One region of the Streptomyces sp. NPDC044106 genome, then DNA from elsewhere that is predicted to be linked to it. Evidence: riboswitches for the same ligand, from Rfam matches in the RefSeq annotation. Region 1 holds a riboswitch; each other region holds the start of a gene.
What was found. Region 1 has a riboswitch for cyclic di-AMP ahead of AC07DI_RS05805 (transglycosylase family protein). Riboswitches for the same ligand answer to the same signal wherever they lie in the genome.
Positions count from the first base shown of each region.

Region 2: linked by a shared signal. The riboswitch ahead of AC07DI_RS14710 (transglycosylase SLT domain-containing protein) and the one ahead of AC07DI_RS05805 (transglycosylase family protein) in region 1 are both predicted to bind cyclic di-AMP.
Region 3: linked by a shared signal. The riboswitch ahead of AC07DI_RS17565 (C40 family peptidase) and the one ahead of AC07DI_RS05805 (transglycosylase family protein) in region 1 are both predicted to bind cyclic di-AMP.

Region 1 covers NZ_JBWKFZ010000003.1:129,636-139,669, reverse strand. Annotated here, with positions in the region: gene AC07DI_RS05815 (cytochrome P450 family protein) at 1-74, shown strand, start outside; gene AC07DI_RS05810 (transglycosylase family protein) at 227-1,306, shown strand; cyclic di-AMP (ydaO/yuaA leader) riboswitch at 1,501-1,701, shown strand; gene AC07DI_RS05805 (transglycosylase family protein) at 1,706-2,437, shown strand; gene eno (phosphopyruvate hydratase) at 2,782-4,068, shown strand; gene AC07DI_RS05795 (FtsB family cell division protein) at 4,202-4,681, shown strand; gene AC07DI_RS05790 (DUF501 domain-containing protein) at 4,719-5,258, shown strand; gene AC07DI_RS05785 (Ppx/GppA phosphatase family protein) at 5,255-6,226, shown strand; gene AC07DI_RS05780 (methyltransferase domain-containing protein) at 6,369-7,553, opposite strand; gene AC07DI_RS05775 (DUF397 domain-containing protein) at 8,039-8,230, opposite strand; gene AC07DI_RS05770 (DUF5753 domain-containing protein) at 8,244-9,095, opposite strand; gene AC07DI_RS05765 (ATP-binding protein) at 9,450-9,803, shown strand; gene AC07DI_RS05760 (hypothetical protein) at 10,009-10,034, shown strand, end outside.
Region 2 covers NZ_JBWKFZ010000007.1:253,277-263,310, reverse strand. Annotated here, with positions in the region: gene AC07DI_RS14740 (FAD-binding oxidoreductase) at 1-1,001, shown strand, start outside; gene AC07DI_RS14735 (DUF2243 domain-containing protein) at 1,193-1,753, shown strand; partial or broken gene AC07DI_RS14730 (cytochrome c oxidase assembly protein) at 1,753-2,529, shown strand; gene AC07DI_RS14725 (ABC transporter ATP-binding protein) at 2,548-4,263, opposite strand; gene AC07DI_RS14720 (ABC transporter ATP-binding protein) at 4,260-4,976, opposite strand; partial or broken gene AC07DI_RS14715 (ABC transporter transmembrane domain-containing protein) at 5,233-5,865, opposite strand; gene AC07DI_RS14710 (transglycosylase SLT domain-containing protein) at 6,347-7,096, opposite strand; cyclic di-AMP (ydaO/yuaA leader) riboswitch at 7,099-7,255, opposite strand; gene AC07DI_RS14705 (hypothetical protein) at 7,730-8,158, opposite strand; gene AC07DI_RS14700 (hypothetical protein) at 8,333-9,382, shown strand; gene AC07DI_RS14695 (hypothetical protein) at 9,385-10,034, shown strand, end outside.
Region 3 covers NZ_JBWKFZ010000009.1:64,915-74,948, reverse strand. Annotated here, with positions in the region: gene AC07DI_RS17575 (C40 family peptidase) at 89-1,171, opposite strand; gene AC07DI_RS17570 (hypothetical protein) at 1,517-1,870, shown strand; gene AC07DI_RS17565 (C40 family peptidase) at 2,018-3,217, opposite strand; cyclic di-AMP (ydaO/yuaA leader) riboswitch at 3,226-3,381, opposite strand; gene pcrA (DNA helicase PcrA) at 3,635-6,127, shown strand; gene AC07DI_RS17555 (M23 family metallopeptidase) at 6,195-7,691, opposite strand; gene AC07DI_RS17550 (lipase family alpha/beta hydrolase) at 7,874-8,704, opposite strand; gene AC07DI_RS17545 (coenzyme B12-dependent isobutyryl CoA mutase small subunit) at 9,339-9,755, shown strand.

The DNA.
Region 1 (10,034 bases):
TGCGGTGGCGTGGCGGGCTCATCATGCGGGGACTGCGCACGCTGCCGGTGGAGTTCACAGACGCACAGCGGTGACGGCCCGGCTGACGGGCCGTCACGACTGTGATGTTCACGTGATCTCCGCTGCATCGACTTGTGACAAGCGTTCGACTGCGGCTACGTTCACGACGACTTGGGCGCCCCCGGGCGCCCCAGCCGTTCGCTGCAGTCTCCTGAAAGGCAACCGCATGCTCTCCGGTCAAGGTCGTCACCGACGCCCCCGCCAGGCCCCGGCTCTCATCGTCGCGGCAGGCGTCACCGGATCAGCCATCGCCATCCCGCTGCTCGCCGCCACCAGCGCGAGCGCCGCCTCCACCGACACGTGGGACAAGCTCGCCCAGTGCGAGAGCGGCGGCGCGTGGAGCGCGAACCCCGGCAACGGCTATTACGGAGGACTCCAGCTCTCCCAGGAGACCTGGGAGAGCCACGGCGGCCTCGCCTACGCGCCCAGCGCCGACCAGGCCTCCAAGTCCCAGCAGATAGCCGTCGCCGAGAACGTCCTCGACGCGAAGGGCACCGCCGCCTGGCCGAGCTGTGCCCCGATCGCCGGACTCACCGACGGCGGCGCCGCGGCCGACGTCGACCCGGGCGCCCCCATCGAGCAGGAGCCGTCCGGCTCGTCGGACTCCTCGGACTCCAAGGCTCCCAAGGATTCGGCGGACGCCAAGGGGTCCAAGGACTCCGAGAAGAAGGACGAACGGTCCGACGAGCCCTCGGACCCGGCGGGTTCGGCGGACGCGGCGGATTCGGACGACCCCTCCGACGACGCGAGCGACACGCCCGGGACCGACGCCGACGCGCGAGAGAAGAATCACGACGAGTCCGGCGAAAAGGATGGCAAGGGCGGTAAGTCCGGTACGGACGCCGATCCCGGCAAGGGCGGGGCGGACGAGGAGGACGGCGAGGGCGGCCCGGACGGCTCGGGCAAGTCCGGCGGCGAGGGCGGCACTTCGCCCGGCTCCGAGGGCGCGACGGCCCCCTCGGAGGGCTCCGACGGCTCCTCCGGTCGCCACCGCGGCGACCGCGCGGACGAGAGCGAGAGCGCCGGCGGCCGTCCCGGACGGCACGCCTCGCGCGGCGAGGAGCGCACCGGCGCGGTCGCCGACGGGACGTACACGGTGCGTTCGGGGGACAACCTCTCGCGCATCGCGGACGACCTCGACGTGAAGGGCGGCTGGCACGAGCTCTACACCGAGAACAAGAAGACCGTCGGCACCGACCCGGACCTCATTCTTCCCGGTCAGAGCCTCGATCTGGGCGAAAAGTAACGGTAGTTGACGAAGAGTCGGCCGGGGCCTTCGCGTCATATGCCCGGTTTGGCGTAAGTGAGACATGGGTCTCAGAAGCCGTGATCGTCTTTGAAATTGTGTGGAAGACGTGATTACCGTCGTCACCGCTCGCCACTGGTGAGCCCCGCCGGTCGGTACGCCGAATCCTGCCAACGGCCGGACGGGAACAGTCGTCGCTTCGAGCGCCGTGGGCAGGAGCGGGGGAACCAAGGTTTGCGCCGGTTCCGTCCGTCGAGCGGCTGAGCAGCCATCAGGCTGCGCCGCGGGACGGACGGGAACGGCTAGGGGTGAAGTCGCGCTCAAGGAGGGCGACCGGGCAACCACATCGGCCCGAACCCGACAGCTCACCTCGCAGGCGTCGGTGTAGGGGATCAACTCATGCTGCTTTCCGGCAAGGGCAAGCACCGTCGCCCGTCCAAGGCCACCCGTGTCGCCACGCTCGTCGGCGTGACCGGCGCCGCTGTCGCCGCCCCGCTGATGGCGGCCGGTTCGGCCAACGCCGCCACCGGCCAGGAGTGGGACGCCGTCGCCCAGTGCGAGTCCGGCGGTAACTGGTCCATCAACACCGGCAACGGTTACCAGGGTGGTCTGCAGTTCTCGCCCTCCACCTGGGCCGCGTACGGCGGTACGAAGTACGCGCCGACCGCCGACAAGGCCTCCAAGGCCCAGCAGATCGAAATCGCCGAGAAGGTCCTCGCGAGCCAGGGCAAGGGCGCCTGGCCGTCCTGCGGCGTCGGCCTCTCGGGCGCCTCGCCCAGCAGCGGCGGCGGCTCGCAGACGCAGGCCCCGCAGCAGCAGCGCCAGCAGAAGCCGCAGCCGCAGACGCAGCAGCAGGCTGCGCCCAAGCAGCAGGCGGCTCCGCAGCAGCAGGCCGCTCCGAAGCCGCAGCCCGCGCCGCAGACCGAGTCCAAGAAGACCGTCGAGACCCCGACCGGCAAGACGGTCAAGAAGGGTGACGGCGAGTACAAGGTCAAGACGGGCGACACCCTGTCCAAGATCGCCGAGTCGCACCACGTCAAGGGCGGCTGGCAGAAGGTCTACAAGCTGAACGGCGACATCATCAGCGACGCCGACTTCATCTACCCGGGCCAGCAGCTGCACCTCAGCTAGTCGCTGCGGCCCCACCCGGCCGTGCTTCGGCGGACGCACGGCCGCCCCCGTCCCCACGGGCTCCCCGCCCCGGTGCGCGTATCCCCCGTACGCACCGGGGCGGGGCCATGTCCGCCGCCGGAAACGTCCCCGGACGCGTCGCGACCGACGACTCCGTGTTCGCCGCGTGTTCGCTACTAGCGAGTAGAAACGTGGTCCTCCGTCCTGATTCCCGGGGATTTGGCCTCTTGTCCGTCCCACGGGACGGGCGGTCGGCTGGCTGAAGGCCCGGAGCCGGTTAGGCTCAGGAGACGCAGGGCCGAAGCGGCTCGCGTAAACGCGTCACATCCCAGAAGGAGATGCTCGTGCCGTCCATCGACGTCGTCGTAGCCCGGGAAATCCTGGACTCCCGAGGCAACCCCACGGTCGAGGTCGAGGTCGGCCTCGACGACGGCAGCACCGGTCGTGCCGCCGTCCCGTCCGGTGCCTCCACCGGTGCCTTCGAGGCCATCGAACTCCGTGACGGTGACCCCAACCGTTACCAGGGCAAGGGCGTCGAGAAGGCCGTCCTCGCCGTCATCGAGCAGATCGGCCCGGAGCTGGTCGGCTACGACGCCACCGAGCAGCGCCTGATCGACCAGGCCATGTTCGACCTGGACGCCACCGACAACAAGGGCTCGCTCGGCGCCAACGCCATCCTCGGCGTCTCGCTCGCCGTCGCGCACGCCGCCTCCGAGGCCAGCGACCTGCCGCTGTTCCGCTACCTCGGCGGCCCGAACGCGCACCTGCTGCCCGTCCCGATGATGAACATCCTGAACGGCGGGTCGCACGCCGACTCGAACGTCGACATCCAGGAGTTCATGATCGCGCCGATCGGCGCCGAGTCGTTCTCCGAGGCCCTGCGCTGGGGCACCGAGGTCTACCACACCCTCAAGAAGGTGCTGAAGGAGAAGGGCCTCTCCACCGGCCTCGGCGACGAGGGCGGCTTCGCCCCGAACCTCGACTCCAACCGCGCCGCGCTCGACCTCATCCTCGAGGCCATCAAGCAGGCCGGTTACGTCCCCGGTGAGCAGGTCGCGCTCGCCCTCGACGTCGCCGCGTCCGAGTTCTACAAGGACGGCTCCTACGAGTTCGAGGGCAAGTCCCGCTCGGCCGCCGAGATGACCGAGTACTACGCGGAGCTCGTCGCCTCCTACCCGCTGGTCTCCATCGAGGACCCGCTGTTCGAGGACGACTGGGCCGGCTGGAACACCATCACCGAGCAGCTCGGCGACAAGGTGCAGCTCGTCGGCGACGACCTGTTCGTCACCAACCCCGAGCGTCTGGCCCGCGGCATCGAGGAGAACTCGGCCAACGCCCTGCTCGTCAAGGTCAACCAGATCGGCTCGCTGACCGAGACCCTGGACGCCGTCGAGATGGCCCAGCGCAGCGGCTTCAAGTGCATGATGTCGCACCGCTCCGGCGAGACCGAGGACGTCACCATCGCCGACCTGGCCGTCGCCACCAACTGCGGCCAGATCAAGACCGGCGCCCCGGCCCGCTCCGAGCGCGTCGCCAAGTACAACCAGCTCCTGCGCATCGAGGAGATCCTCGACGACGCCGCGGTCTACGCCGGACGCAGCGCGTTCCCGCGCTTCCGCTCCGCGGAGTAGCAGGCCCCGCGCAGCCGAAGCATGGCCCGAGCAGCTCTCGTAGCCACGTAGTTACGTACGTCCCCGCACCCGGTCCCGTACCGTGTGCGGGGACGTACGTACGTATAGGCGCTGCTTCTGGGGAGACCGCACCATGGCCAAGGCCGGGACCAAGGACCGGTTCTCCACCGCGACCCGGCTCCGGCTGCTCGGGGAGCAGACCGCCGAGCGCGTCTACCGTTCCCAGACCAAGCGCCAGGCCCGCCGCTCCCGGCTCACCGGCCGCGCCGCCCTCCTCGCGCTCGTGCTCTGCTCGCTGGTCGTCGCGCTCGCGTACCCGATGCGGCAGTACGTCTCGCAGCGCGCCGAGATCGACGATCTGCGCCGGCAGCAGGCCGAGCACCAGGCGGACGTCGAGAAGCTGCGCGACGAGAAGGCCCGCTGGCAGGACGACGCGTACGCGGAGCAGCGCATCCGGGACCGCCTGCACTACGTGATGCCCGGCGAGACCGGTTTCACGGTGATCGACCCCGCGGCGGCGAAGAGCCGGCGCGCGGACCAGGGGGCGGCAGCGCGGCCCTGGTACTCGAACGTCTGGGACGGCGTCGACAAGGCCGACCGCCCCGACGACTGACCCCCGCGACTGACCCACGGACTATCGAAAGACAGGCATGGAAACGCCCCCGCCGACCACCGAACGCACCGAGCCGACCGACGCCGACGTCGAGGCCTTCAAGCAGCAGCTCGGCCGCCCGCCGCGCGGCCTGCGGGCCATCGCGCACCGCTGCCCCTGCGGGCAGCCGGACGTCGTCGAGACGGCGCCGCGCCTCCCGGACGGCACGCCGTTCCCGACGACGTACTACCTGACGTGCCCGCGGGCGGCTTCCGCGATCGGCACGCTGGAGGCCAACGGCGTGATGAAGGAGATGTCGGAGCGGCTCACGACGGACCCGGAGCTGGCCGCCGCGTACCGCGCCGCGCACGAGGACTACATCGCCCGCCGCGACGCCATCGAGGTCCTTGAGGGCTTCCCGAGCGCGGGCGGCATGCCGGACCGCGTGAAGTGCCTGCACGTCCTGGTCGGCCACTCGCTGGCCGCGGGCCCCGGCGTGAACCCGCTGGGCGACGAGGCCATCGCGATGCTGCCCGAGTGGTGGGCGAAGGGCCCGTGCGTGACGCCGTGCGTGGCCCCCGAGGAGGAGACCGCATGACCAGGGTCGCCGCCATCGACTGCGGCACGAACTCGATCCGTCTGCTGGTGGCGGACGCCGACCCGGCCACCGGTGAGCTGGTCGACCTCGACCGCCGGATGCAGATCGTGCGCCTCGGCCAGGACGTGGACAGGACCGGCCGCCTCGCCCCCGAGGCGCTGGAGCGCACCTTCGCGGCCTGCCGCGAGTACGCCGCCGTCATCAAGGAGCACGGCGCCGAACGCGTCCGCTTCGTCGCCACCTCCGCGTCGCGCGACGCCGAGAACCGCGACGAGTTCGTCCAGGGCGTCCTGGACATCCTTGGCGTCGAGCCCGAGGTGATCAGCGGCGATGAGGAGGCGGAGTTCTCCTTCACCGGCGCGACCAAGGAGCTGACGGGCCGTGACGACCTCGCCACGCCCTACCTGGTGGTGGACATCGGCGGCGGCTCCACGGAGTTCGTGGTCGGCACCGACTCCGTCCTGGCGGCCCGCTCGGTCGACGTCGGCTGCGTCCGGATGACCGAGCGCCACCTCGTACGCGACGGCGCCGTCACCGACCCGCCGGCCCCCGAGCAACTCGACGCGATCCGCGCCGATATCGAGGCGGCACTCGACCTCGCCGAGAGCACGGTCCCCCTCAAGGAGGCCCGCACGCTGGTGGGCCTGGCGGGCTCGGTGACGACCGTGGCCGCGATCGCGCTGGGCCTCGACACGTACGACTCGCAGGCGATCCACCACTCCCGCATCCCCTACGACCAGGTCAAGCAGATCGTGCACCGCCTGACCCACGCCACGCACGACGAGCGCGCCGCTATCCCGGTGATGCACGCGGGCCGCGTCGACGTCATCGCCGCGGGCTCCCTCGTCCTGCTCGCGATCATGGACAGGGTGGGCGCGCGGGAGGTCGTGGTCAGCGAGCACGACATTCTCGACGGCATTGCTTACAAAGTGGCAGAAGAGGTCGAGGAAGGTAATAAAGGCCTCTGACCTGCCAAGACGCTCGTGAGGCGGCCCCGGCTCCCCATACAGGGGGTCGGGACCGCGCTCTGTCGAGCGAGCGTTCTGGACCTGTAAGCGAACACATGAGCGACATTGTGGCGGGTGCTGAGGCCGTTCTCTGCGCGCATCCTTAAGCGAGGCGCCAGTCTGCGGCGGGGTCGTCCAGCCACACGGTTTGCCCTGTGGGGGTGGTCGTGAGGCCGAAGCGCGTATGGTCCGGACGGCCGTTATCGGCCCACCAGTCGTACGCGATGTGCGCGTCATCCCAGAGGCGCCGGTCGCCGCTCTGCCAGACGCGCGTGGTGTCGCCGTCCCGGAACATGACACACGCCCACGATCGGTCGCTGAGACTGTATAGCCAGACCGGTCGGGCGCCGTCACGCTTGTCCGCCACGGACATGATGCAGTTGGGGATGCGGAGGCCGTAGGCGAAGCGCTGGGCGCTGAACGGTGAGCCGCCGAGGAACTCGGCCTCGGTGAGCGTCGTTGCGGACTCGTCGCCGTCCGCCACGCCGCCTGGAACGTACTCGGCGTGGTCGACGAACGGTAGCCGTTGCGCGTGGAATTTCATGAACTCAACGGGCCCCGTGAAGCGACCCGAGGCGCTGCGGCCGTCCTTGGAGACGACCAGGCGGGCGACGGCATCACCCTTGCCAAAGTCTGTTCCCCACGGGGTGAGGATGATCCCGCCGGGCTGGGCCTGTTCAACCCACGCCCATGGAACATCGCTCCGCAGTCCGCAGGTCGCGATCACTCGGTCGTACGGGGAACGGTCGGGGTAGCCCTGTGTGCCGTCCCCCGTGACGGCTGCTACGGGGAGACTGAGGCGTTGCAGGGCCTTGTATGCGTTTTGGGCTGTGGCCGGGTCGATTTCGATGCTGGTCACGTTGTCGGCGCCGAGTCGGTGCGCGAGGAGAGCGGCGGTCCAGCCGGTCCCGGTGCCGATCTCCAAGACTTGGTGACCGGGTCTTACGGACAGGTCCCGGAGCATGGAGAACACCACGGACGGCATTGACGCCGAGCTGGTTGAGAGCGTGCCGGGTTGCGTTCCGGTGTGGTTGCCGTCGTCCCATTGCGTGACGATGGGTACGTCGCTGTCCGCGTAGGTGTGCCACTGCTCGGGGGCCTCTGTGCGGGACACGGGGACGCTGCGGCCCGCGGCCATGTCGAACGGCCACATGAGGTCGGGCAGGAACGCGGAGCGGGGCACGGCGGTGAATGCCGGGACCCAATCGGCTGTGAGGGCCCCGCCGGCCATGAGGGCGCGGCCGAGCTCGGTGCGGCTTGCGCGTGTTGCGGAGGCGCCGGTCGTCACGGGATGGCCTTGGGCTTGGGCGGATTGGGGACGCCCGGCCCGCCGTCGGGGGAGGGGGGATCTTGGGGGCCGGGCCAGGGCTCGCCCGGTACTCCGCCTTTGTCTGTCTGTGTCACTGCGAGTGTCTGCATGTCTGTCGCCTTCCCAAGGTCTTGGGGAGTTGCACGAGAGCGTGTTCGGAGGGCGGTGGACGCCCGTTTGCGTCGAGGTGCGCTTGGTGATTGCCCCCCCGCCTGCGGCGTGGGCACCGATAGCTGGCGGGGGGCAACCCTGTGCGCTCCCCTCAACCGGCGCAAGGAGGAGGGGAGTTGCGTGCCGCGGTAGCCCGTTACGGCGACGCGCTTCCGACGGTAGCGGTAGCTATGAATCCGTATCAACAGTTTGACGTCTAACGAGTGAGACGGCATATGCCATTGTTTGATACGAGACGCCAACGGCCCCCTGTCCGTGCGGACAGAGGGCCGTGTGTCTGGCGTGCCGGTGGTCTAGATCAGGTGATCGAACTCGCCGGCCTTGGCGCCCCTGAGGAAGGTGAGGAGCTTCTCGGGGGTCGTTTCGACGACCGTATCGGGGTTGTCGCTCTCTCGCAGATGTACCGATTCGCCCACACGCTTCAGCTCAAGGCAGTTGCCCTCTGCGTCTGTCGAAAACGACGACTTAAGCCACTGATTTTCCACTATTCCCACGCCTTCATGCTTGTTTTGCGATTTCGCGGATGAAGTCGCGCGACCGCACCGGGTCGAGTGACTTCGTTTCGGTCCGATCCAGCACAGCCCGGTAGTTGGCGAGACGCGTCTCAGCGTCGAAGAACGCGGGGCCGGTTGGGGTGTCGGTCTGCACGGTGTCGAGTTGCGCCACTGACCCGTACGCATACAGTGTCGACGATCCGGCGTTCGGAAAACCACCGACGGCGAAGGGGATGACCCGCACGGTCACGTTGTCCCGCTCGGATTCGCTGATCAGGTAGTCGAGTTGGGCCTGTGCGATCTGGCGCCCGCCGAACTCCATACGAAGAGCGGCTTCGTGAATGAGGAACGTGCACCTTGGTGGCGTCGCGCGGTCGAGGACGTCGCGGCGCTTCAGCCGGTGTGAGAGTCGGCGGCGGTGGTCTGCGGGGCTCAGGGGTGGCACGGCCTCGGCGAAGACGGCGCGTGCGTAGTCCTCGGTCTGGAGCAGGCCGGGCATGTGCATCATCTGAACTGCTCGCAGAGCGACGGCGTGGTGCTCAAGCTCGGCGAGGTCAAGAGCGCCGGCGGAGAGTTCGCCGCGGTAGTCCTCCCACCAGCCCTTGCCTCGCTCTTCCGCCATGGCGGCGAGGGCGTCGATGTACTCGGCGTCGGGGCAGTCGTACTGACTTGCCCAGGCGCGTACGCGCTCACCGCTTACGCCGAAGCGTCCGCTCTCGGTGTTGCTGATGGTGGTGCGGTCGGTACTGAGCAGGGCGGCGGCCTCTGCGAGTGACAGTCCGGCATGCTCCCGGATCTTCTTCAGTTCGGTACCCAACCGGCGTTGCCGTGCGGTCGGTGCCTTCCTTGGCGGCATCGGGTCCCCTCCTGCTGTTGGCACTCAGTGTGGCCCGTCGCCATCCAGGTATCTACCGCGTTCATCTGTTGAGTCGTTTGGGTACAACTAGTGAGACGTACGCGCTACGGTCTGTCGCAGCATCACGCCGTACGCCAGTAATCCCGCAGCGCCAACCGCTCACGCATGCCTAGAACCTCCTGTGTGATCTTGGGAGGCGGTCAAGCCACGGTGGCAGGCGGCGCGCGTTACAACCGCTTGGGAGACGACGAAATGCCTACAGCCCTAGCACCCCCCGCCCGGCCTTCTCCGCCCCCGCCCACAACCCCCGAGTCGTATCTTTTGGTCGCGGGCAACCGACCGAACGCCCCCGCAGTGCTCCGGAACCTCGTCGTGACGGTTCTCCGCTCGACTGGACACGAGCGCCTCGCCGAGGTTGCGCGGCTCTTGACCAGCGAGATCGTCACCAACGTGTACCGGCACACGAAGACTCCCGCGGTGCACGTCGAGGTACTGGTCGCCCCAACTCAGGTGCGTGTGAACGTCCGCGACAACGACCCGCGATACCGATCCATGCCACCCGAAGTAGCCGACGGCGAGGGCGGGCTCGGTCTGTTTGTCGTCGGCGAGTTCGCCGACTCCTGGGGGATCACGCACTTCGGTGGCCTGACTCCAACCGGCAAAGCTGTGTGGTTCTGCCTTGTCGAGGATGGAAAGAGGGCCCCGTGATCCGGCCAAGCATGGTGCACGTGTCGGGGAATCGGACCGATGGCATACCGGATGAGCTTTGGTTGCACTTCGACATGGGGCACCTGGTCGAGCTGCCTCATGAACTGGCGCGGTGCATCACCTATCAACTCGCCGACCGTGTCGGCCTGTTAGTCATGCCCCGATCCAGCTCGCCGGAGGGGGACAGGTGAACATGGACCGCGTCATGTGGGGCGCAATCATTCTGTCCGT
Region 2 (10,034 bases), on a different contig from region 1:
TGAAGGACCTGTGGTGGGCGCACACCGGCGGCGGTGGCGGCAACTTCGGCCTGATCACCCGCTACTGGCTGCGCTCGCCCGGCGCGACCGGCACCGACCCGTCCAAGCTGCTGCCCAAGCCGCCGTCCGAGGTGTTCGTGCACGCCACGGCCTTCCCCTGGAAGGACATGACCGAGGCGTCCTTCACCCGGCTCCTGCAGAACTGGGGCGCCTGGCACGAGAAGAACAGCGCGCCGGACTCCAAGTACAACTCGCTGTTCGGACTGCTGAAGCTGAACCACATCTCCAACGGCTCCATCGTCCTGCTGACCCAGATGGACGCCACCGTCCCCGGCGCCCAGGGCCTCCTCGACGACTACCTGGCCGCGGTCACCGAGGGCGTCGGCGTCACGCGCCGGGCCATGACGCAGCGGGCGGGCGAGCACGCGGCCATGCCGCAGTTCGCGGCCCCGCGCACGCTCCCCTGGTACATCGCCACCGACTACCTCAGCGGCGGCAACCCGACGCTGTACGGTAAGTACAAGTCGGCGTACGCACGCAAGGGCTTCACCGCCGTGCAGATCAAGGCCATGTACAAGCACCTGTCCCGGACCGACTACAACAACCCCGACGCCCTGGTCCAGGTCGACTCGTACGGCGGCCGCATCAACGCGGTGAAGCCCGGCGACACCGCCGTGCCGCAGCGCGACTCGGTGCTCAAGCTCCAGTACCAGACGTACTGGACCGACCCGGCCACCGAGGCCAGGCACCTGGAGTGGATCCGCGACTTCTACCGGGACGTGTACGCCGAGACCGGCGGCGTCCCCGTACCGAACGAGACCAACGACGGCTGCTACGTCAACTACCCCGACAAGGACCTCGGCGACACCGCCTGGAACACCTCGTCGACGGCCTGGAACAGCCTCTACTACAAGGACAACTACGCCCGCCTCCAGAAGGCGAAGGCGGCCTGGGACCCGAAGGACATCTTCCGGCACGCGCAGTCCATCCGCCTGCCGTAACCCCCGTCGTACGCCTGTAGGCGCCCTGCGGCCGCCGTCCCACCTCCGTGAGGGCGCGGTGGTCGCGGGGCGTCGGCCACCCCTGCCATTACGGGCCGATAACCCGCGGCCGTGTGAGGTTCGCGACCGGCCGGGGAACACGTGCTGTTCCGGGGCCCGCGGGCCCGAAGCACGCTGCGGACGGAGACAACATGGCCCCTACCACCGGCGCGGACCGGGCGGGCGCAGCGGCCAGGAGCATCCAGCTGCCGGGCATCATCCTCGGGGTGGGACTCGGCGGCTTCGTCGACGGCATCCTCCTGCACCAGCTCCTGCAGTGGCACCACATGCTCACCAGCACCAACCACGACCGCATCGGTGTGAAGTACTACAACCCCCACACGGTCTCCGGCCTGGAGATGAACACCGTCTGGGACGGCGTCTTCCACACCGTCTGCTGGCTCGCCGTACTCCTGGGCCTGGCCATCCTGTACTCCCGCGTCACCCGCGACCGGCGCCGCGTGTGGACCTCCCGGGTGCTGTGGGGGTGGGTGCTCGCCGGATGGGGCGTGTTCAACCTCGTCGAAGGCCTCCTCGACCACCAGATCCTCGGCATCCACCACGTCCACGGCGGACCCCACCAGGCCTGGTGGGACACCGGCTTCCTCGTGCTCGGCGCCCTCCTCCTCGCCGGCGGCCACCTGATCCAGCGCGGCGGCAAGCTGTTCGACCCCGATGCCCCGGCCGACGGCCGTGAGGCCCGGAGCCACTGATGGACCACGGCCCGCACATGGAAGGCCACACCGCCCCCGGCAACCCGCTGGAGACGCTGTGGCCCGCCGTCGCGCTGCTGACCGTCGCCGCGGCCCACCTGCTCCTCGTCCACCGGGCCCACCGCCGCAACCCCGCCCAGGGCTGGTCCCGGTGGCGGTCGCTGAGCTTCCTGACCGGTCTCGCCCTGCTGGCCGTGGCCCTGCTGCCGCCGCTCGCGCCGTTCGCGCACGACGATTTCCGCGGCCACATGACCCAGCACATGCTCATCGGCATGTACGCGCCGCTCGCCCTCGTCCTCGGCGCGCCCGTCACCCTGCTCCTGCGCACCCTGCCCGCCCGGCGCGGCCGGCAGCTGACCGCGCTCCTGCGCAGCGGGCCCGCCCGGGTGCTCGCCCGCCCGGCCGTCGCGCTGCTGCTGTCCACGGGAAGTCTCGCGCTCCTCTACTTCACACCCCTGTACAACGCGACCATGAGCCACCCGGCGGGGCACTGGCTGCTGCACGCCCACTTCGTGCTCTCCGGGTGCCTGTTCGCCCACGTCATCGCGGGCCCCGACCCGGCGCCCACCCGACCCGGGGTGCGGGCCCGCCTGATCTGCCTCGGCGTCGCCATCGCCGGGCACGCGGTGATCTCCCAGCTGATGTACGGCGGCTTCTGGACGGACATCCATGCCCCCGTGGACCAGGTGCGGGGCGGCGCGGAGATCATGTACTACGGCGGAGACATCGCCGAACTACTCCTCGCCGCCGCCCTGGTGGCCACCTGGCGCCCCGCCCCCCCGGCGAACGGGGCCTCACTCGCGTGCGGCCGGCGCGAGCGCGAGGTTCCAGAAGTCGGCGTAGCGGCCGTTCCGGCGCAGCAGCTCGTCGTGGCTTCCGTCCTCCACGATCCGGCCGCCGTCGAGGAAGACGACGCGATCGGCCCGCCGGACGGTGCGCATCCGGTGCGCGACCATCACCACCGTCCGGCCCGCCATCAGACGCTCGATCCCCTCGTGCACGGCCGCCTCGTTGACCGGGTCCAGTGCGGAGGTCACCTCGTCGAGCAGGACGACGGGAGCGTTCTTCAGGAGTGCCCGGGCGATCGACACCCGCTGACGTTCGCCGCCCGAGAGGCGCGCGCCGCCCTCGCCGACGTTGGTCGCCCAGCCCTCGGGCAGTCGCTCGATCACCTCGTCGAGCCTCGCCGCGGCGGCTGCCGCCCGTACCTCGGCCTCGTCGGCGGCGGGGCGGCCGAGCCGTACGTTCTCCTCGATCGTGCCGTCGAAGAGGTAGACGTCCTGGAAGACGAAGGCGATCTGCGCCATCAGCACCTCCGTGTCGATCGCGCGCACGTCCACCCCTCCCATGCGTACCGCGCCCGCGTCCACGTCGTAGAACCGTGCGAGAAGTTGCAGCAGGGTGCTCTTGCCCGCACCCGACGGGCCCACCACGGCGAGCCGCTGCCCCTGGGGCACGGACAGCGACGCGTCGTCGATCACCGTGCGCTCCCCGTGCCGGAAGGTCACGGACTCGAACTCCAGGCCGTGGTGGCGGGGCCGGACAGGATCGGCGGGTTCGGGCAGGGGAGCGGTGCGCAGTACCGCGTCGAGGCGGGCCAGCACCGAGCGGGCGCCGCGGAGTTGACCGCCGAGCTCCGCCAGCGACAACAGCGGGTCGGCGCAGCGCGCGGCCAGTACCAGGACCGTCAGGAGTTCCGCCGCGCCGATGTCGCCGCCGAGGGCGAGGTAGGTGCCGAGAACGAGCAGTCCCGTGAACACCGCCTGCACCACGAGCGCGAGGCCCACGACGCCGGGCAGCGCCGAGAGCGTGGCACGGCGCGACGCGCGTTCGACACCGCGCAACGCGTCGTCGAGCGCCCGGAAGCGTTCGGCCCCGCGCCCGCCGGCCCGCAGCACCGGCTGGACCTGGAGGAACTCGATGACGCGGCCGGTGGCCTCGTCGTCGCGTGCGGAGCGCTCCGCGTCGCCCGCGGCCGTCGAGCGCGCCGTCCACCGCTGGATCACCACCACCAGCGGTACGGCCGCCAGCGCGGCAAGGCCCAGCTGCCAGCTGACGGTGAGCATCACGACGACGATCGTCGCGGGGGTCACGGCCGCGGAGATCAACGGCACCAGCAGATGGGCGATCACGGCCATGGCGTCCAGGACGCCGCGACCGGCCAGGACGGACACCTCCCCGACACGGCCCGCGCCGTACCAGCCGATGGGCAGCCGGGCCAGGTGGTCCCCGAGACGGTCGTACATGCCGCGCAGCAGCGCGGTCCCGACGCGGAACCCCGAGAGGTCGCCGAGGTACCGCAGCACGGCGTACGCCGCCGTCGCGGCCCCGAACGCGGTCAGCCAGGGCCAGGCGTCCTCGGGGGTGCTCCCGAACAGGGCGCGCAGTACGGGGACCAGCAGGGCGTAGGAGAGGCCCTCGGCCACGGCGGCCGTCGTCATCAGCACCAGGGCGCGACGCAACGGCCGGGCGTACTCGCGCCCCAGCACACGCAGCAGCAGCGGAATCATCGGGGCTCGTCTCCTTGCGGTAGGGGTGCGTCGTGCTGGTCCCGGGGCGTCTCGGCGGTCGCCGACGGCGGCTGGGGAGGCCGCCAGAACGTGGCGAATTCCCCTCCCTTCGCCAGGAGTTCACTGGGCCGACCGCGCTCGACGACCCTTCCGTCGTCCAGCATCACCACCATGTCGGCGTCCGCGACGGTCTCCGGGCGATGGGCGATGACCACGACCGTCCGCTGGCCCGCCGACGTCGCCAGGGCCCGGCGCACCGCTTGCTCGGTCTTCGGGTCGGCGAAGGCGGTCGCCTCGTCGAGCACGAGAACGGGCGTGTCGGCGAGCAGCGCGCGGGCGAGGGCGATCCGTTGCGCCTCGCCGCCCGACAGTCCGGCGTCCTCGCCGATCACCGTCTCGTAGCCGCGCGGGAGTTCGAGGATCCGGTCGTGGATGTCGGCCAGCCGGGCGGCCCGCGTCACGGCGTCGGGGCCGGCGTGCGGGACCGCCAGCGCGATGTTCTCCGCCACGGAGGCGCGCAGCAGGCGTACGTCCTGGAAGACGAAGGAGATGGTGCGGTAGAGGTCACGGCCGCTCAGCTCGCGCAGGTCCACACCGCCGAGGAGGATCGAGCCGTGGGTGGGGTCGAAGAATCGCGGCAGCAGCTGGACCAGCGTCGACTTGCCACTGCCGGAGGGCCCGGTGATCGCCGTGAGCGTGCCGGGTTCCAGCACGAGGTCGATGCCGCGCAGCACCTCGCGACCGGCCTCGTAGCCGAACCGGACGTCTCGCAGTTCCACCCGGTGGCCCTGGGGGGGCGAGGGGATGCTCGGGCTCCGGCAGCGGCCGTACGGTGAGGACGTCGCGGATGCGGCCGACCGCGCGCCTCGCGGCCTGCAGGTCGTCGAAACCGTGGCCGAGTGCCTCCACCGGCGCGGTCAGGCCGAGTCCAAGGAGCAGGAAGGGGAGCAGGTCGGCCGGGGCGAGAGCGCCGTCGGTGAGCAGAGCGGCGCCGCCGACGAGGACGACGAGCAGGACGAACGGCGGTGAGAGGACGAGCTGCATCCCCGCGGCGATCCTGGAGAGGCCGCGCACCCACCGGTGGAAGGTGTCCGTGAAGTCGTCCACGGCGGCACGGAACTCGCGGTGCGCACGCCCGGATCCGCCGAACGCCTTGACCACCGCGATGCCCTGCACGAACTCGACGACGGAGCTGGAGATCCGTCCCATGGCCGCGTCGAACGCCTCCTGCTCGCGCAGCCGGGCCGGTGTCATCATCAGCGGAACCAGCGCCACCGCCAGCAGCACGGGGACGAGCGTGATGAGGGTGAGCCGCCAGTCGACGGTGAACAGGTAGACCAGCGACACCAACGGGACCACGAACGCCGAGACGAGCTGACCGGGGGCGTGGGCGATGAACGGGTGTACGGCGCTGACGTCTTCCCCCACCACCTTGGCCAGCTCACCGGTGCGGCGCCGGGAGAACCAGCCGATCGGCGCCCGCCCCAGCCGGGAGGCCAGTTGCCGACGGAACGAGAGCTGCACCCGGCCGTCGAGGACGTGCCCGATCCCGGACGACGCGCCTGTGCACAGCAACCGGACGAACAGCCCGGCCGCACCCACGGCCACGGCCGACCAGACGTGCCCGCGGTCGACCGGCCCCGGCGACAGCAGGGCACGCCCCACCTCGAGGACCGCGAGCAGCGGCGCGAGACCCGCGACGGCACCGACGACCTGCAGGATGACGACGGCGGCGAAACTCCGGGCGTACGGGCGCAGCAGCGCTGCCGGGCTCTGCCCCGGCGCCGGACTTGCCTCCCTCACCGGGCGGAGACGGCGCGCGCGTCGGCGAGCGGCGGGTGGGTGGCGGTGAACGGCGGGATGGCTGTGGCGAGTTCAGGGTCCATGCCCGTCATCCTCACCGGCTGCCGCCGCGGAATCGTCCGCCGAGTGTCGGCTCTCTCGCCCGATTCACGCACCGACCGGCGCGTACGCCGGTAGCACCCAGGTGCTACCGACGCACGAAAGGCTTGTCACCTTTTGAAGTCGCCCTTTGCATCGGCGAGTTCTGGAGTTCTTTCCATTCGGCGACGCCGGCCCGCTTTTAGTAGGGGCCGTTCACGTTGTCGATCGAACCGTAGCGGTCGGCCGCGTAGTTGCAGGCGGCCGTGATGTTGGCGACCGGGTCGAAGCTGTCCAGCGAAGTGCCGGGCACGTGGTAGGCGGTGAAGGTGGGGGCGATAACTTGCAGGAGCCCCTTGGAGGGGGTTCCCGCAATGGCGTTGACGTCCCAGTTGTTGATGGCCAGCGGATTTCCGGAGGACTCGCGCATGACGTTGCGGTGAATGCCCTCATAGGTGCCCGGGATGCCGTGCTGGGCCATGATGTCGAGCGATTCCCTGATCCAGCCGTCGAGGTCGTTCGGGTAGGACCTCACGGCCGGGGCGGTGGGGGCATCGGCGGCGAGCGCGTCGGTGTTGCCGGAGCGGTCCGCCCGCTCGGCGGACGTCCTGGAGGCGGTCCCGGCCGCGTCGTCCTTGCCGAGGGTGAGCTTGAGGCCGGGGTGTATCAGCCCCGGGTTGTCGCCGAGAATGCCGCGGTTCTGCTGGTAGAGGGCCTTCCAGCCGCCGCTCAGGGAGTGCTCCTTGGCGATCTTGGAGAGGGAGTCGCCGGCGAGGACGACGTAGGTCTTCGGGGCCGCGGTGGGCTTGGCGGCCCCGTCGGCCGGTGCCGCGGCGGCGGTGGTGGCGCCGAGCACCGGCAGGACGAGCACGGCGCCGCCCGTGCCCGCGGCGGCGATGCCCCGGGTGAGCGGGCTCGACTTGGGGCGGCGGTGCTTTCCCTTTGCGGGCATGACGCATTCCTCTCCGTCGCCTGCGAGGTGAGCTGTCGGGTTCGGACGGGAGATGTCCGGACGCACGGTGAATGCGCCTTCACCCCGAGCCGTCCCGGAATCCGGGTCGGCGGCTTACCTGGGTCCCCCGCTCCTGCCGGGCGTAAGTGAGTGGTGGAAGGGATTCCGGACAGCGGCAGGATTCGGCGTTCCATCCGGATTGGCGGTGACGTTAGACGAGAAAGACAGGACGGAACAAGATACGAATTTGCATCGGCAATGCGTGAGGGCTGTCGCTGAAGATCGGAAACTCCTCGCCGCCTTTGATCCAAAAGCCCAACTCTCCTGGAGTGGCGCGGGAATGCGCGCGGAGATTCCCGGAGCGGGGTACGGCGGACGGTGTGACTCAATTCACCGAATGGGATACGGCCCGGAATGGAATCGACGGGCCGTCAGAATGTGAGCCGTTTCGCTCGGGCGCATCGCGAAAGCAGGCAGTTGCCTACATGGGGTGCCAAAGGGTGGAAAGATGAAATTACGGTTCAAACCTGGACATAGTCCTACTGCTGTCCGCCGGACGGTGAGGCGATGCCCCCCGCCCGGTCCGCACATGGCGCTGCCCCCGCCGAAAAGGCGGGGGCAGACGTCAAGCCGTCAGGCGGCGACCCACCCCGTCTTGAGGTAGGGGGAGTTGGGGAAGTCGAGGTAGAAGTAGACGCCGTCGTTGAAGTCCTTGCCGAGGACGGTCCACTTGGCTGCCTTCGCCGTGACCCAGCCCTTGCAGACCTTGTTGTCGGGGTTCCGGTTCTTCAGGTAGCAGAGCTTCATCTTCGTGTCCCGGTCCGGCTTGACCTGGATGTCGTCGCACCGGTTGGTGGTCACGTAGTAGCCGTCGCCCTGGGGCGCGTACTTGTACCCGTCGTACGACCAGTCCCCGCCGAGGCAGGAGGCGACCGACGCGTGCCCCACCGACGGGGTGGCCGGACGCTCGGACGGTGCGGCGGTCGCGGAGGCGCCGCCGATGATCCCGGCCGTGAGGACGCTTGCCGCCAGCGCGGTGGTGAGCTTCGTGCGAGTCAGCACAGTTCTCCTTCTGGTGCTCGATGGCGGATACCGGTCAGGCATCCGTGAACGATCTCACCGGCTCACGGATTGTTCGTCAGGCCTGGTCCGAGCCACCGAACAATCCCGTTCAGCTCTGTTCACCGCTGGGCGGACGCCCTAGGCTGAGCGCCCTTCGCGGCCTTGGGAGGTCCTGTGCACGGTCTCCGCGTGGTCATCGTCTGCCTCGTCATCGCGTGTGTCACCGCGGTGTCGCCGGCCTCGGCCGTGACGCCGGGCTGGTCGGCGGTGCCGGTTCCGGCGGCGGTCGCGCCGGTGACCGTGCTCGATCTGGCCGCCCGCGGTTCCGGCGAGGCGTGGGCGACCGGGTACGAGCAGGCCGCCGACGGGATGCGGCCGATGCTGTACGGGTGGGACGGCGCGAAGTGGAGCCGGGACACCAGCTTCCCCGGCGTCGGCGAATCCGGCTGGCTCGGCAAGGTGCAGTTCGTCGGCGAGGAAGTGTGGATCTTTCACAACCGCGCGGGGGAGGGGGAGATCCTGCGCCGGTCGGCCACCGGCTGGAGCACAGTTCCGCTGCCGCGGACCCTCTGGACGTACCAGGACTTCACCGCGGTACCGGGAGCGGCCTGGGTCGTCGGTGAGGACGACACCGGCCTGAAGGTGTTGCACTACGACGGCGCCCGCTGGACCACCCGGCCCACCCCGGACGGTGTGCTGTTCCTCATGGGCGTCACCGCGCGTACCGCGACCGACGCCTGGGCCTGGGCGGACACCGACACCGGGACCGCCGTTCTGCGGTGGGACGGCACGGCGTGGCGGGACGCGAAGGTGCCGCTGCCGTCGAACAGCAACGTGCACACGATCCTCCTCGAACCGTCAGGACGTGCCACGATCGGCGGCAGCCAGTACACCGACGGCGTGACCCGCACCTACCTGACGGCCTGGAACGGGCGGGCCTGGCGCACCACTTACCCGGCGCTGGGTGACACCTACACCGAGGCCACGGTGCGCGGCCCCGACGGCGCGCTGTGGCTGCCGGTGCGCAGCGACCGCGCGTTCCGGTCGAAGTACGCGCGGGTGGACGGCGCTCGTACCGCCTTCTCCTACGGCCCGGAACGCACGAACGCCATCGACGTCCAACCGCGTGCGCTGACGAGCACCGGCCGCTCCCTGCTGTCCTTCGGCACCGTCGAGATCTACGGCTCGAAACCGAATCTGATGAGCGAGCGGCTGGGAGGCTGACCATGGTGCGTCGACTGCTCGTCGCGGCCCTCGCCGTCGCCCTGGCCCTGGTGACCGTCATGACGACGGCCGCGGCAGAGACCCGGTCCTGGCAGCACGTCCCGGTCCCGGCGCAGGTACGCCCACAGGCCGGGCTGAACGAGGCCGTGGCGTTCGGCCCCGACCGGGCGTGGGCGGTCGGGGCCGACGCCGTCGGCCGTGCGGCGCCGGGTTTCCCGCTGATGCTGCGCTGGGACGGGACCGCGTGGCAGCGCGAGAGTCTGCCGGGGGTCCGCTGGCAGGGCGAGCTGCTGTCCGTCGCCGCGACCTCACCGGCCGCGGTCTGGGCGGTCGGCCGGGACTCGACGGGCGGCTCCCACCTGCTCCGCCACGACGGCAAGGCCTGGTCCGAGAGCCCGCCGCCGCGCGGTGTCGTGCTGGGCGAGGTCGTCGCCGGTGGCGGCGAGACCTGGCTGACCGGCTCGCGGAACGGCGCGCAGGCGCTGCTGCGCAGGGACGGGCGCGGCTGGCGGGATCTGCCGGTGCCGCCGGGATACGTGAACGGGCTGCACGTCCTGGCCGCCGACGACGCCTGGGCCGCGGGCGCCACCGGATCGGGGGCGGCCGTGTCGCATTGGGACGGGCAGGCGTGGCAGCAGACGATCGTCGACGG
Region 3 (10,034 bases), on a different contig from region 1:
ATCGCCGGGGGCCGGTTGCGTGGACCCGTCGCCGGTGGCGGTGGCGGTGGCGGTGGCGGCGGTGGCGGTGGCGGTGGCGGTGGGAGGCTCATGCCACGCGCGTGGCTCCCGCGAACGGCATCTGGTCGATCGGCGCGAGTCGTACCGGAGCGCTCGGGTTGGGGGCGTGGATCATCTGGCCGTTGCCGACGTAGAGGCCGACGTGGCTGATGCCGGAGTAGAAGAACACCAGGTCGCCGGGGCGCAGTTCGGAGCGGGAGACGCGCTTGCCCGAGGCGATCTGGGCGTAGGTGGTGCGCGGGAGTGCGACGCCCGCGGAGCGGTACGCGGCCTGGGTGAGGCCGGAGCAGTCGAAGGCGTTCGGGCCCGTGGCGCCCCAGACGTACGGGCTGCCGATCGCCTTGTACGCGTAGGAGACCGCGGAGGCGGCACGGGCGTTGGGTGCCTTGGAGGGGCCCGGAGAGGCGCCCAGAAGGGCGTGGCGGGTGCTCGAGCGGGTGGCGCGGCCGGTGGCGGGGGCGGTTGCGGGGTCGTTCTCGGGGTCCGTGAGTTCGGCGCGCTGGTCGGCGGTGAGCCGGGAAAGCAGCCGCTTGGCCTCGCCGAGCCTGCCGGTGATCGTCTTCTTGTGCTTCCTCAGCTCCGCCTGGCGGGCGCGGAGGCCGGCCAGGCGGTCGTCGGCCTCGCCGCGCAGCTGGCGCAGCTCCTGGAGCTGTTCGCGTACGTCGCGAAGGGCCACGGCCTGCCGACTGCCGGCCCGGTCGGCGAGTGACGCGCGGTCCAGGAACTGGGCCGGGTCGGAGGAGAGCACGAGTTGGACGGAGGGGTCGATGCCACCTGCGCGGTACTGCGCGGCGGCGTACGAACCGAGGCTGTTGCGGGCGGTGTTGAGCTTCTCTGTCGTGCGGGCCGCCTCGTCGCGCAGCTCGCCGAGCGATTTTTCGGCCTTTTCGGCCTTCTCCTTCGCGCCGTTGTACTTCTCGGTCGCCGTCTCCGCCTCGCGGTAGAGCGCGTCGACCTTGGACTTCACCTCGGTGGGGCTGAGCTGCGGGTCCGCGTGCCCCGTGCCGTCGAAGGCGGTGGCCGAGGCGGCTCCCGCGAGGGCGAGGGTGGCGGCGGTACGGACTGTGCTGCCGCTGAGCGAGCGCTGTCTGGGCTTGCGGTGCGCTGCCACGAAGAGGGGCTCCTTACGTGTCCGGCGGCGACCCGCACAGGGGGAGCAGGCCGCCGCCGGGTTTCTCGGCGGTGGTGACCGACGGCCGTCCCGGACCGGACGGCGTTGGGGAGCCGGTCACCTGAGGAAGGACGCTAAACCTGACCGTCACGGGTTGGTGACGGATTGCGCGCAAGTGGCGGAAGCGGGCGGCCCAGTGACCGCCCGTGACCGGGTCGCTCGCGGGGTAGTTGTCGCTTCGGGTGTGGCTGTGACCGATGGCTCGATTGCGGTGTGCCTGTCGCGGAGTAGTGGTACAGGGGCGGTTATCGGGAGCGCCGGACGCCCCGGCTAGGCTCCGGCCTCATGGACCTACTCATCCATCTCTTCGTCGGCCTGCACATCATCGGCATCGCCTCGCTCCTGGGTGGTTTCCTGACCCAGATGAAGCAGATGGGCCAGGGTGTCGCCCGTTTCAACTTCGCGATGCTGCACGGTGCGCTCGTCATGCTCCTGACCGGTGTGGTCCTGGTGGGCCTCAACCAGGCGGACGACAACCCGGTCAACAACGTCAAGATCGGCATCAAGCTGGGCCTGCTGATCGTGATCCTCGCGCTGGTCTATGTGAAGCGGGACGAGGAGAAGGTCGACAAGAGCGTGTTCGGCGCGGTCGGCCTGCTGACCATCGCGAACATCTTCATCGCGGTGCTGTGGACGTAGGGTTTCCGCCTCTATGCGTTTACGCGTTTCCGCCGCTACGCGCGCGTGGCCCGCACCCTCCGGGGATGCGGGCCACGCGCGCGTAGCGGGTGCTTTCCGTTGCGAGGGGTGCCGTCGGGCGGGATGCCGTGGGGCGGCCCGGCGCCGTTACGCGGGGCGCACCACGCTGTGGATCGGCATGTAGTAGATCGACTCGACGCGGACGTTCGCGCCCGGCTTGGGGGCGTGGATCATCTTGCCGTTGCCGATGTAGATCCCCACGTGGCTGATGTCGTCGTAGAAGAAGACCAGGTCACCGGGTTTGGCGTCGGCGGTCTTCACAGTCGTGCCGACCTTCACCTGGTCCCAGGTGGTGCGCGGCAGGGAGATTCCGGCGGCCTTCCACGCGTCCTGGGTGAGTCCGGAGCAGTCGTAGGAGTCCGGGCCGGTGGCGCCCCAGACGTACGGCTTGCCGATCTGGGCCTGCGCGAAGGCGATCACTTTGGCGGCCTTGGTGGCGTAGCCGCCGTCGGTACTGCCTGAGCCCGCACCGGAACCCGAGCCGGAGCCGCTGCCCGCGTCCGAACCGGAACCGGAGCCCTGGCCCTCCTCGCGTTCCTTCTCCCCCTGGGCGGCCTCCGCCTTGCGCTTGCGCTCCGCCTCGGCCGCCTGCTGGCGCGCCAGCTTCTCGGCCTTGCGCTTGGCCTCCTGCTTCTTCTTCCGCTCGATCTCCGCGAGCCGCGCCTTCTCCTCCGCCGTCAGCTTCGACAGGAGTTCGCGCGCGTCGCCCAGCTTCTTCTGGACGGTCTGCTTGCTCGTCTTCAGGTCGTCCCGCGCATCGCTCAGGGTCTCGAGGCTCTTCGCGGCCTTCGCGCGCTGCCTGGTCGCCGACGCCTGCTGCGTCTGGTAGTCGTCGACCGCCTTCTTCTGGCGTGTGGTCAGCCGGTCCGCCAGGTGGTTCTGGTCGAAGTAGCCCTGCGGGTCGTCGGCGAGCATCATCGTGGCCGTCCCGGAGACGGCGCCGGTGCGGTACTGCGCGGCGGCGAACGAGCCGAGCTCCTTGCGGGCGTCGTTCAGCCTGTCGGTGCGCCTGGCCACGTCGTCGAGCAGCCGGTCGACCCGCTTGCGCTGCTTGTCGGTGTGTTCCTTGGCCGAGTTGTACTTCTGGGTGGCCACACCGGCCTGCTGGTAGAGCTCGTCGACCTTCTTCTGGACCTCTTCGAGGGTGGGCTTCGCCGGCGGGGAGGGCGCTGCCTGAGCGCTCTGCGACAGGAGGGCGACGGAGGTGAGGGCCGCCGTCGTGATGCCGAGGGCGGGGGCCGTGCGTAGGCCGGTCGAGCGGGTCCGCGGCTTGCGGTGCGACGCCAAGGGAGGCGACTCCTTCCGTAGACCGCCTACCGGGTTAGCTGTCGGGTTCGGGCGGATGGTACGGAAGGTTGCCCTACGGTCCCGTACTGCGTACGGGACCGATTCACCCCAAGTTTTCGGTGGGTCCCCGGCTCCGAACGGGTCGGACTCGGCGGAGGCCACCCGTTCCCGGCGGGTTCGCCGGTGGGGGACGAGCGGCCCGGGCAGCACGCTAGCCAACTCGTGTGGCCGCTGTGAAGGTTGATGTTCGATATGCCCGATACATTTTCGTGACTTTTCACGGCCTTGACGCGGTCATGCTGCACAGATGCGAAGCGCATGCGGAGCGTGACCGTCCGGAGGCGGGGGGTAGGCGAGGTGTGAGGTGACCGGAACCCGCAGCGGGTTGTCAGTGGGGCCGCCTAGACTCGGTAGGCGATGAGCAGCCTCTTTGACGACAGCTTCCTGGCGGACCTGCAGCCTTCCCGGGCCGCGGACGAAGCGCCCCCGCCGCCCCCCGAGGACAGCGCCCCGGAGCCCATTCCGGACGATCTGTTCGACGGGAAGTTCGACGCGCCCATGACCCGGGACGCGCACTACCGCGACGGCGCCCCGCGCCCGGTCATCGACCCGGCGACGCTCCTCGACGGGCTGAACGAGAACCAGCGCGCGGCCGTCGTGCACGCAGGATCCCCGCTGCTCATCGTCGCCGGTGCCGGTTCCGGCAAGACCCGCGTACTGACCCACCGCATCGCGTACCTGCTCGCCGAGCGCGGTGTGCACCCCGGCCAGATCCTCGCGATCACCTTCACGAACAAGGCCGCGGGCGAGATGAAGGAACGCGTCGAGCAGCTCGTGGGCCCGCGGGCGAACGCGATGTGGGTGTCGACCTTCCACAGCGCCTGCGTCCGCATCCTGCGCCGCGAGTACAAGAAGCTGGGCTTCACGTCCTCCTTCTCGATCTATGACGCCGCGGACTCCAAGCGGCTGATGGCCCTGGTCTGCCGCGACCTCGACCTCGACCCGAAGAAGTTCCCGCCGAAGTCCTTCAGCGCCAAGATCTCGAACCTCAAGAACGAGTTGATCGACGAGGAGGACTTCGCGGGCCGGGCGGCCGACGGCTTCGAGAAGACCCTCGCCCAGGCCTACGCGATGTACCAGTCACGCCTCCGCGAGGCGAACGCGCTGGACTTCGACGACCTGATCATGACGACGGTCCACCTGCTGCGCGCCTTCCCGGACGTCGCCGAGCACTACAGGCGCCGCTTCCGGCACGTCATGGTCGACGAGTACCAGGACACCAACCACGCGCAGTACGCACTCGTGCGCGAGCTGGTCGGCCCCTCCGGAGGCGAGGGCGACGACCCCGCCGAGCTGTGCGTGGTGGGCGACGCGGACCAGTCCATCTACGCCTTCCGCGGCGCCACCATCCGCAACATCCTCCAGTTCGAGGAGGATTACACCGACGCGACGACGATCCTCCTCGAGCAGAACTACCGCTCCACGCAGACGATCCTGACGGCCGCGAACGCGGTCATCGAGCGCAACGAAAGCCGCCGCCCGAAGAACCTGTGGACCAACCAGGGCGCGGGCGCGCGCATCACCGGATACGTCGCCGACACCGAGCACGACGAGGCACAGTTCGTCGCCGACGAGATCGACCGCCTCACCGACGCGGGCGACGCCAAGGCCGGCGACGTGGCGATCTTCTACCGGACGAACGCGCAGTCCCGTGTCTTCGAAGAGATCTTCATCCGCGTCGGCCTGCCCTACAAGGTCGTCGGCGGAGTCCGCTTCTACGAGCGCAAGGAGGTCCGCGATGTCCTTGCCTACCTGCGCGTTCTCGCCAACCCCGAGGACGCGGTCCCGCTGCGCCGCATCCTGAATGTACCGAAGAGGGGCATCGGCGACCGTGCGGAAGCGATGATTGACGCGCTCTCGCAGCGCGAGAAGATCTCCTTCCCGCAGGCCCTGCGCCGCGTCGACGAGGCGTACGGAATGGCGGCCCGCTCGGCCAACGCCGTCAAGCGGTTCAACACGCTCATGGAGGAGCTGCGGACCGTCGTCGAGTCCGGCGCGGGCCCGGCCGTCGTCCTGGAAGCCGTCCTCGAACGCACCGGGTACCTCGCCGAACTGCAGGCCTCCACCGACCCGCAGGACGAGACACGCATCGAGAACCTCCAGGAACTCGCCGCCGTGGCCCTGGAGTTCGAGCAGGAGAACAGCCGGGCGGAGGGTGACGAGGGAGCCGCGGCCCCGGCCGGTACGCTCTCCGACTTCCTGGAGCGTGTCGCCCTGGTCGCCGACTCCGACCAGATCCCCGACGAGGAGGACGACGGCTCCGGAGTCATCACGCTGATGACCCTGCACACCGCCAAGGGCCTCGAATTTCCCGTCGTGTTCCTGACCGGCATGGAGGACGGCGTGTTCCCGCACATGCGCGCCCTCGGCCAGGTCAAGGAGTTGGAGGAGGAGCGCCGCCTCGCCTACGTGGGCATCACGCGCGCGCGGGAACGGCTCTACCTGACCCGGTCGTCCATGCGCAGCGCCTGGGGCCAGCCGTCGTACAACCCGCCGTCGCGCTTCCTCGAAGAGATCCCGGACGCCCATCTGGACTGGAAGCGGACGGGTTCCGTCGGCGCACTGGCGTCGTCCGGCTCCGGTGGTTCGGGCCCGGCCGGGGGCATCGCCTCGACGCTGTCGTCCTCGCGCTCGCGTTCCGGGGGCGCACAGGGCTTCGCCACGCGCCGTGCCTCGGAGAAGCCGGTCGTCGCGCTGGCCGTCGGCGACCGTGTCACGCACGACCAGTTCGGCCTCGGCACGGTGGTCGGAGTGAAGGGCACGGGGGCGAACGCCGAGGCGACGGTGGACTTCGGAGAGCCCAAGCCGAAGCGTCTGCTGCTGCGGTACGCGCCGGTGGAGAAGCTGTAGCAGGGCGGTTCGGAGACAGGCTCTGAGGTCTGCCGGGCAGGCTCTCGCGGGTCTGTCGGGCAGGCTCTTACGTCGGGTCGAGGCCGTGGCTGCGCAGCCACGGCAGCGGGTCGATCGCCGAGCCGCCGCCGGGCCGCACCTCGAAGTGCAGGTGCGGTCCTGTGGAGTTGCCGGAGTTCCCGGAGAAGGCGATGGGCTCGCCCGCCTTCACGGGGCCGCTGGAGATCTTGTGCGTGGAGAGGTGGCAGTACCACGTCTCCGTGCCGTCCTTGGCGGTCACGATCGCCATGTTGCCGTAGGCGCTGTTCCACTTCGTGGAGACGGTGCCGTCGGTCGCGGCCAGGACCTCCGTGCCGTACGACACCGGGAAGTCGATGCCGGAGTGCGCGGACATCCAGTTGACGCCCGCCTGTCCGTAGTACGCGCTCAGGCCGTGCTGCTTCACCGGCAGGACGAACTTGGGTCGCAGCCGCTCCTTGCGCGCCGCCTCGGCGGCCGCCTTCTTCTGGGCGGCGACCTTCTGCGCCTTGAGGTCGATGCGTTCCTGGGTGCGGCTCGCGCGGTCCGCGAAGTCGCCCGCGTCCGCCGAGAGGTTCGCCAGCTGGGTGTCCAGCTTGTTGTTGGCGGCGGAGGGCTGCACGGACGTGGGGTCCGGGGCCGACGCCGTCGTGTCCTTGGTCTCGTCCCCGCTGAAGTTGCCGACGGAGGCGGCGGCCACGCCGGCCACGCCCATCACGCAGGCCGAGGGCACCGCGACCGTGAGGAGTGCGGAGCGCTTGGCGGGGGAGCGGCGTCGGGTGCGTGATCCGCCTCCGGTTCCGCTTCCGCTTCCGTTTGCGCCGGGGGTGCCGCTGCCCTTGCCTCGGGAGGCGCGGCGGCCGGGGGTCCGGGGCTCCTCGGCCGCGTCGGGGGAGGCGCTCCGGGCATTGGGGTCGGTCTCGGGGGCGTCCTCGGGGTGCGTGGATTCGGACGACGGGTCCATGTCCTGCGCTTCGCCCGCCGAGTTCCACGTCGTCGCGTCGTACGCGCCCGTGTCGAAGGTCTGCGTGTCCCACTGGCCGGTTCCCGGACCCTGGTCCCAGGCGGCGGTGTCCCACTGGCCGGCCGGTTCGGGGCCCGGCTGCGACGGAATGTCGGCGAGCTGCCGATGGCCGCCGGTCGCCCACATCGAGGCGGTGTCGAAACTGCCGGTGTCGAAACTGCCGGTTTCGTAGCTGCCGGTGTCGAAACCGCCCGTGCCATGACCGCCGCCGTCGTACGTGGCGGCGTAGTACTGCGCGGCGTACGCGTCGTGGGTGAGCGTCTGTTGCGGGCCGGTGGTGGTCGCCCACTGACCCGTGTCCTGCTGGTCGCCCGGCAGGTCGCCGAAAAGGGGGTCGGTCGCGAAGGTGCCGGTGTCAAAAGTGCCGGTGTCGAGCGTGCCGGTGTCGTAGGCGCCGGCGGAGTACGAGTCGTAGCCGCCGTGCTGGGCGCTCTGTTGGTCGTACGGCGCGTAGTGCGCGTAGTCGGCGCCGGGAGCCGAGGACGGGGGAGTCGAGCTCCCCGACGGGTGACGGTCGTTCACCAACTTCTCTTTCGCCTCGGCAGCAGGGGCAGAGCAGTGCGGTGACTGTACCCGGCGGTATACGGACACGACAATCTTCGGCAGGTTTCATGGTTTCAGGAAACGGGCATTCGGCCGTCTTTCGGGGGACTGCGGGCGCAGCCTTGGCCCTGCGTTCGATCTGCGTTCGATGTTTCCGCGGGTCAGGCGACCGTCAGCCCGCCCGGTGCGCTCCGGGCATCGGCTCCCGGGTTCGCCAGGTCGAGCGCCTGGCGTATGCCGGTCGCGACCGCCGGATGCACCGGCAGTGCGAGATGGCCGATTCCGGTTACCCGGACGTTCTGCGCGGTCAGGTCGGGGTGGTCGACGCAGGCTGATTTCAGCGGATCCATGATCTGGTCCAGATCGCTCCAGAAGCTGACGAACTGCGTGCGACAGCCGGGCGCCGGTTCCCTCAGCTCCTCGATCACGTCGGAGCCCGGTCGCATCTGGCGGACGATCGGGTGCGCGTCGGCGAGCGGCATGACGCGGGTGCCGGAGTGCGGTGTCCCCAGCGTGACCAGGGTGCGGATCCGTGCGTCCCCGCCGAGCCGTTGCGCGTAGTAGCGGGCGATCAGGCCGCCGAGGCTGTGCCCGACGACGTCGATCCGGGCGTGGCCCGTGCGCTCGCAGATCTCCTCGATGTGCCGGCCGAGCAGCTCGGCGGCGACGCGGATGTCGCAGGTCAGCGGCGAGTAGTTGAGGGACTCCACACGGCGGCCGCCGTGTTGTGACAGGGCGCGGCGGAGCAGGACGAAGACGGAGCGGTTGTCGATGAAACCGTGCAGGAGAAGGACCGGCGGCCTGCCGTTCGGCGGGAGGCGCGGAGCGTCCGGGGGCGGCTGGACGGGCGCGGCCCTGCGCTCCTGGGTGATGCCCGAGGGGTAGAGGAGGAGGTGGCCCGTGAGGATCGTCAGCTCCAGAGCCGTCGCTTTGAGGAGGGCCACGGAGAGGCCCGCGACCTTCGTCGGCAGGGCGGGGAGGCGGAGTGCCAGGAGGGGGAGCGCGAGGAGGGGGAGCGCGAGGGGGAGGAGGCGTGGGTGTGCGGAGGGTGGGTTCGCTGGGGACGGGCGTGCGGGGGATGGGCGTGTGGAGGGTGGACGTGTGGGGGATGAGTGTGTGGAGGGTGGGCCGAGGCCGAGGAGTTTCGGCAGCAGGGCGGTGAGTGGGCGAAAGGGGCGGGCCCCTGTGACCGGCATCGTCGACCTCCCGATTGGCGCACGGAAGGACGGCTCTGTCCCCCGTGTGCCCTAGGGGGAGTCGCGGTCGAGGAGTCGGCTGAGCGTCGGCGATCCGGGCTCCGCGGAGTCGTGCCCCCGTGCCCCCGTTGCCCCGCCGACGTGCGGTGTCACCACGCCGTGCGGCTGCCGGCGCGGTGGTCCGGCGATCTCGATGTGGCTCCCCTCGCGCTTGGCCCGAAGCGGAGCGTGAGCCCCTGGGCAACGGACGGGCGCGCAGCGAACGTGTCCCAACGTGTGATTTCCCCCTCGCTCCACACCGTGAAACTGCCGCTTGAGCGATGCTGTAGATAACGTTCGTTCACTTCCCCGGCCGGTGCGGTGCGGGGTATCTGTACCGGGACCGGCTGTTGTCGGTCGACGGTACGGACATCGGTACATGGAGGCAGTGATGGGTGTGGCAGCCGGGCCGATCCGCGTGGTGGTCGCCAAGCCGGGGCTCGACGGGCACGATCGCGGGGCCAAGGTGATCGCGCGGGCGTTGCGTGACGCCGGTATGGAGGTCATCTACACCGGGCTGCACCAGACGCCCGAGCAGGTGGTGGACACCGCGATCCAGGAGGACGCCGACGCGATCGGTCTCTCCATCCTCTCCGGTGCGCACAACACCCTGTTCGCGCGGGTGCTGGAGCTCTTGAAGGAGCGGGACGCGGAGGACATCAAGGTCTTCGGCGGCGGCATCATCCCGGAGGCGGACATCGCGCCGTTGAAGGAGAAGGGTGTCGCGGAGATCTTCACGCCGGGGGCCACGACCACCTCGATCGTGGAGTGGGTCCGGGGGAATGTGCGGCAGGCTGCGGGGGCGTAGGCGGCTGCGCTTGGGCGGGGGGCGCTTTGGGGTCGGCCGAGGCGGGGCCTCGCGGCGGCGTGGGCGGGTTTGTTTGGGCTCGGGTCTGCGCCGGTTCTGCGTCTGTGGGGCGGGGCCGCGGGGGTATGTGCGTACTCGTTATCCCTGCGTCACGCTGCACGAACAACGGGGCTACAGCGTGCTCGGTGCTCCGTTCGCACATACCCCCACGTCCCCTCCGGCCGGTTTCGCGGCTGCGAGCCGGTGGGGGTGCACCTGCTGGCCCCGGGGGCCGTTCTC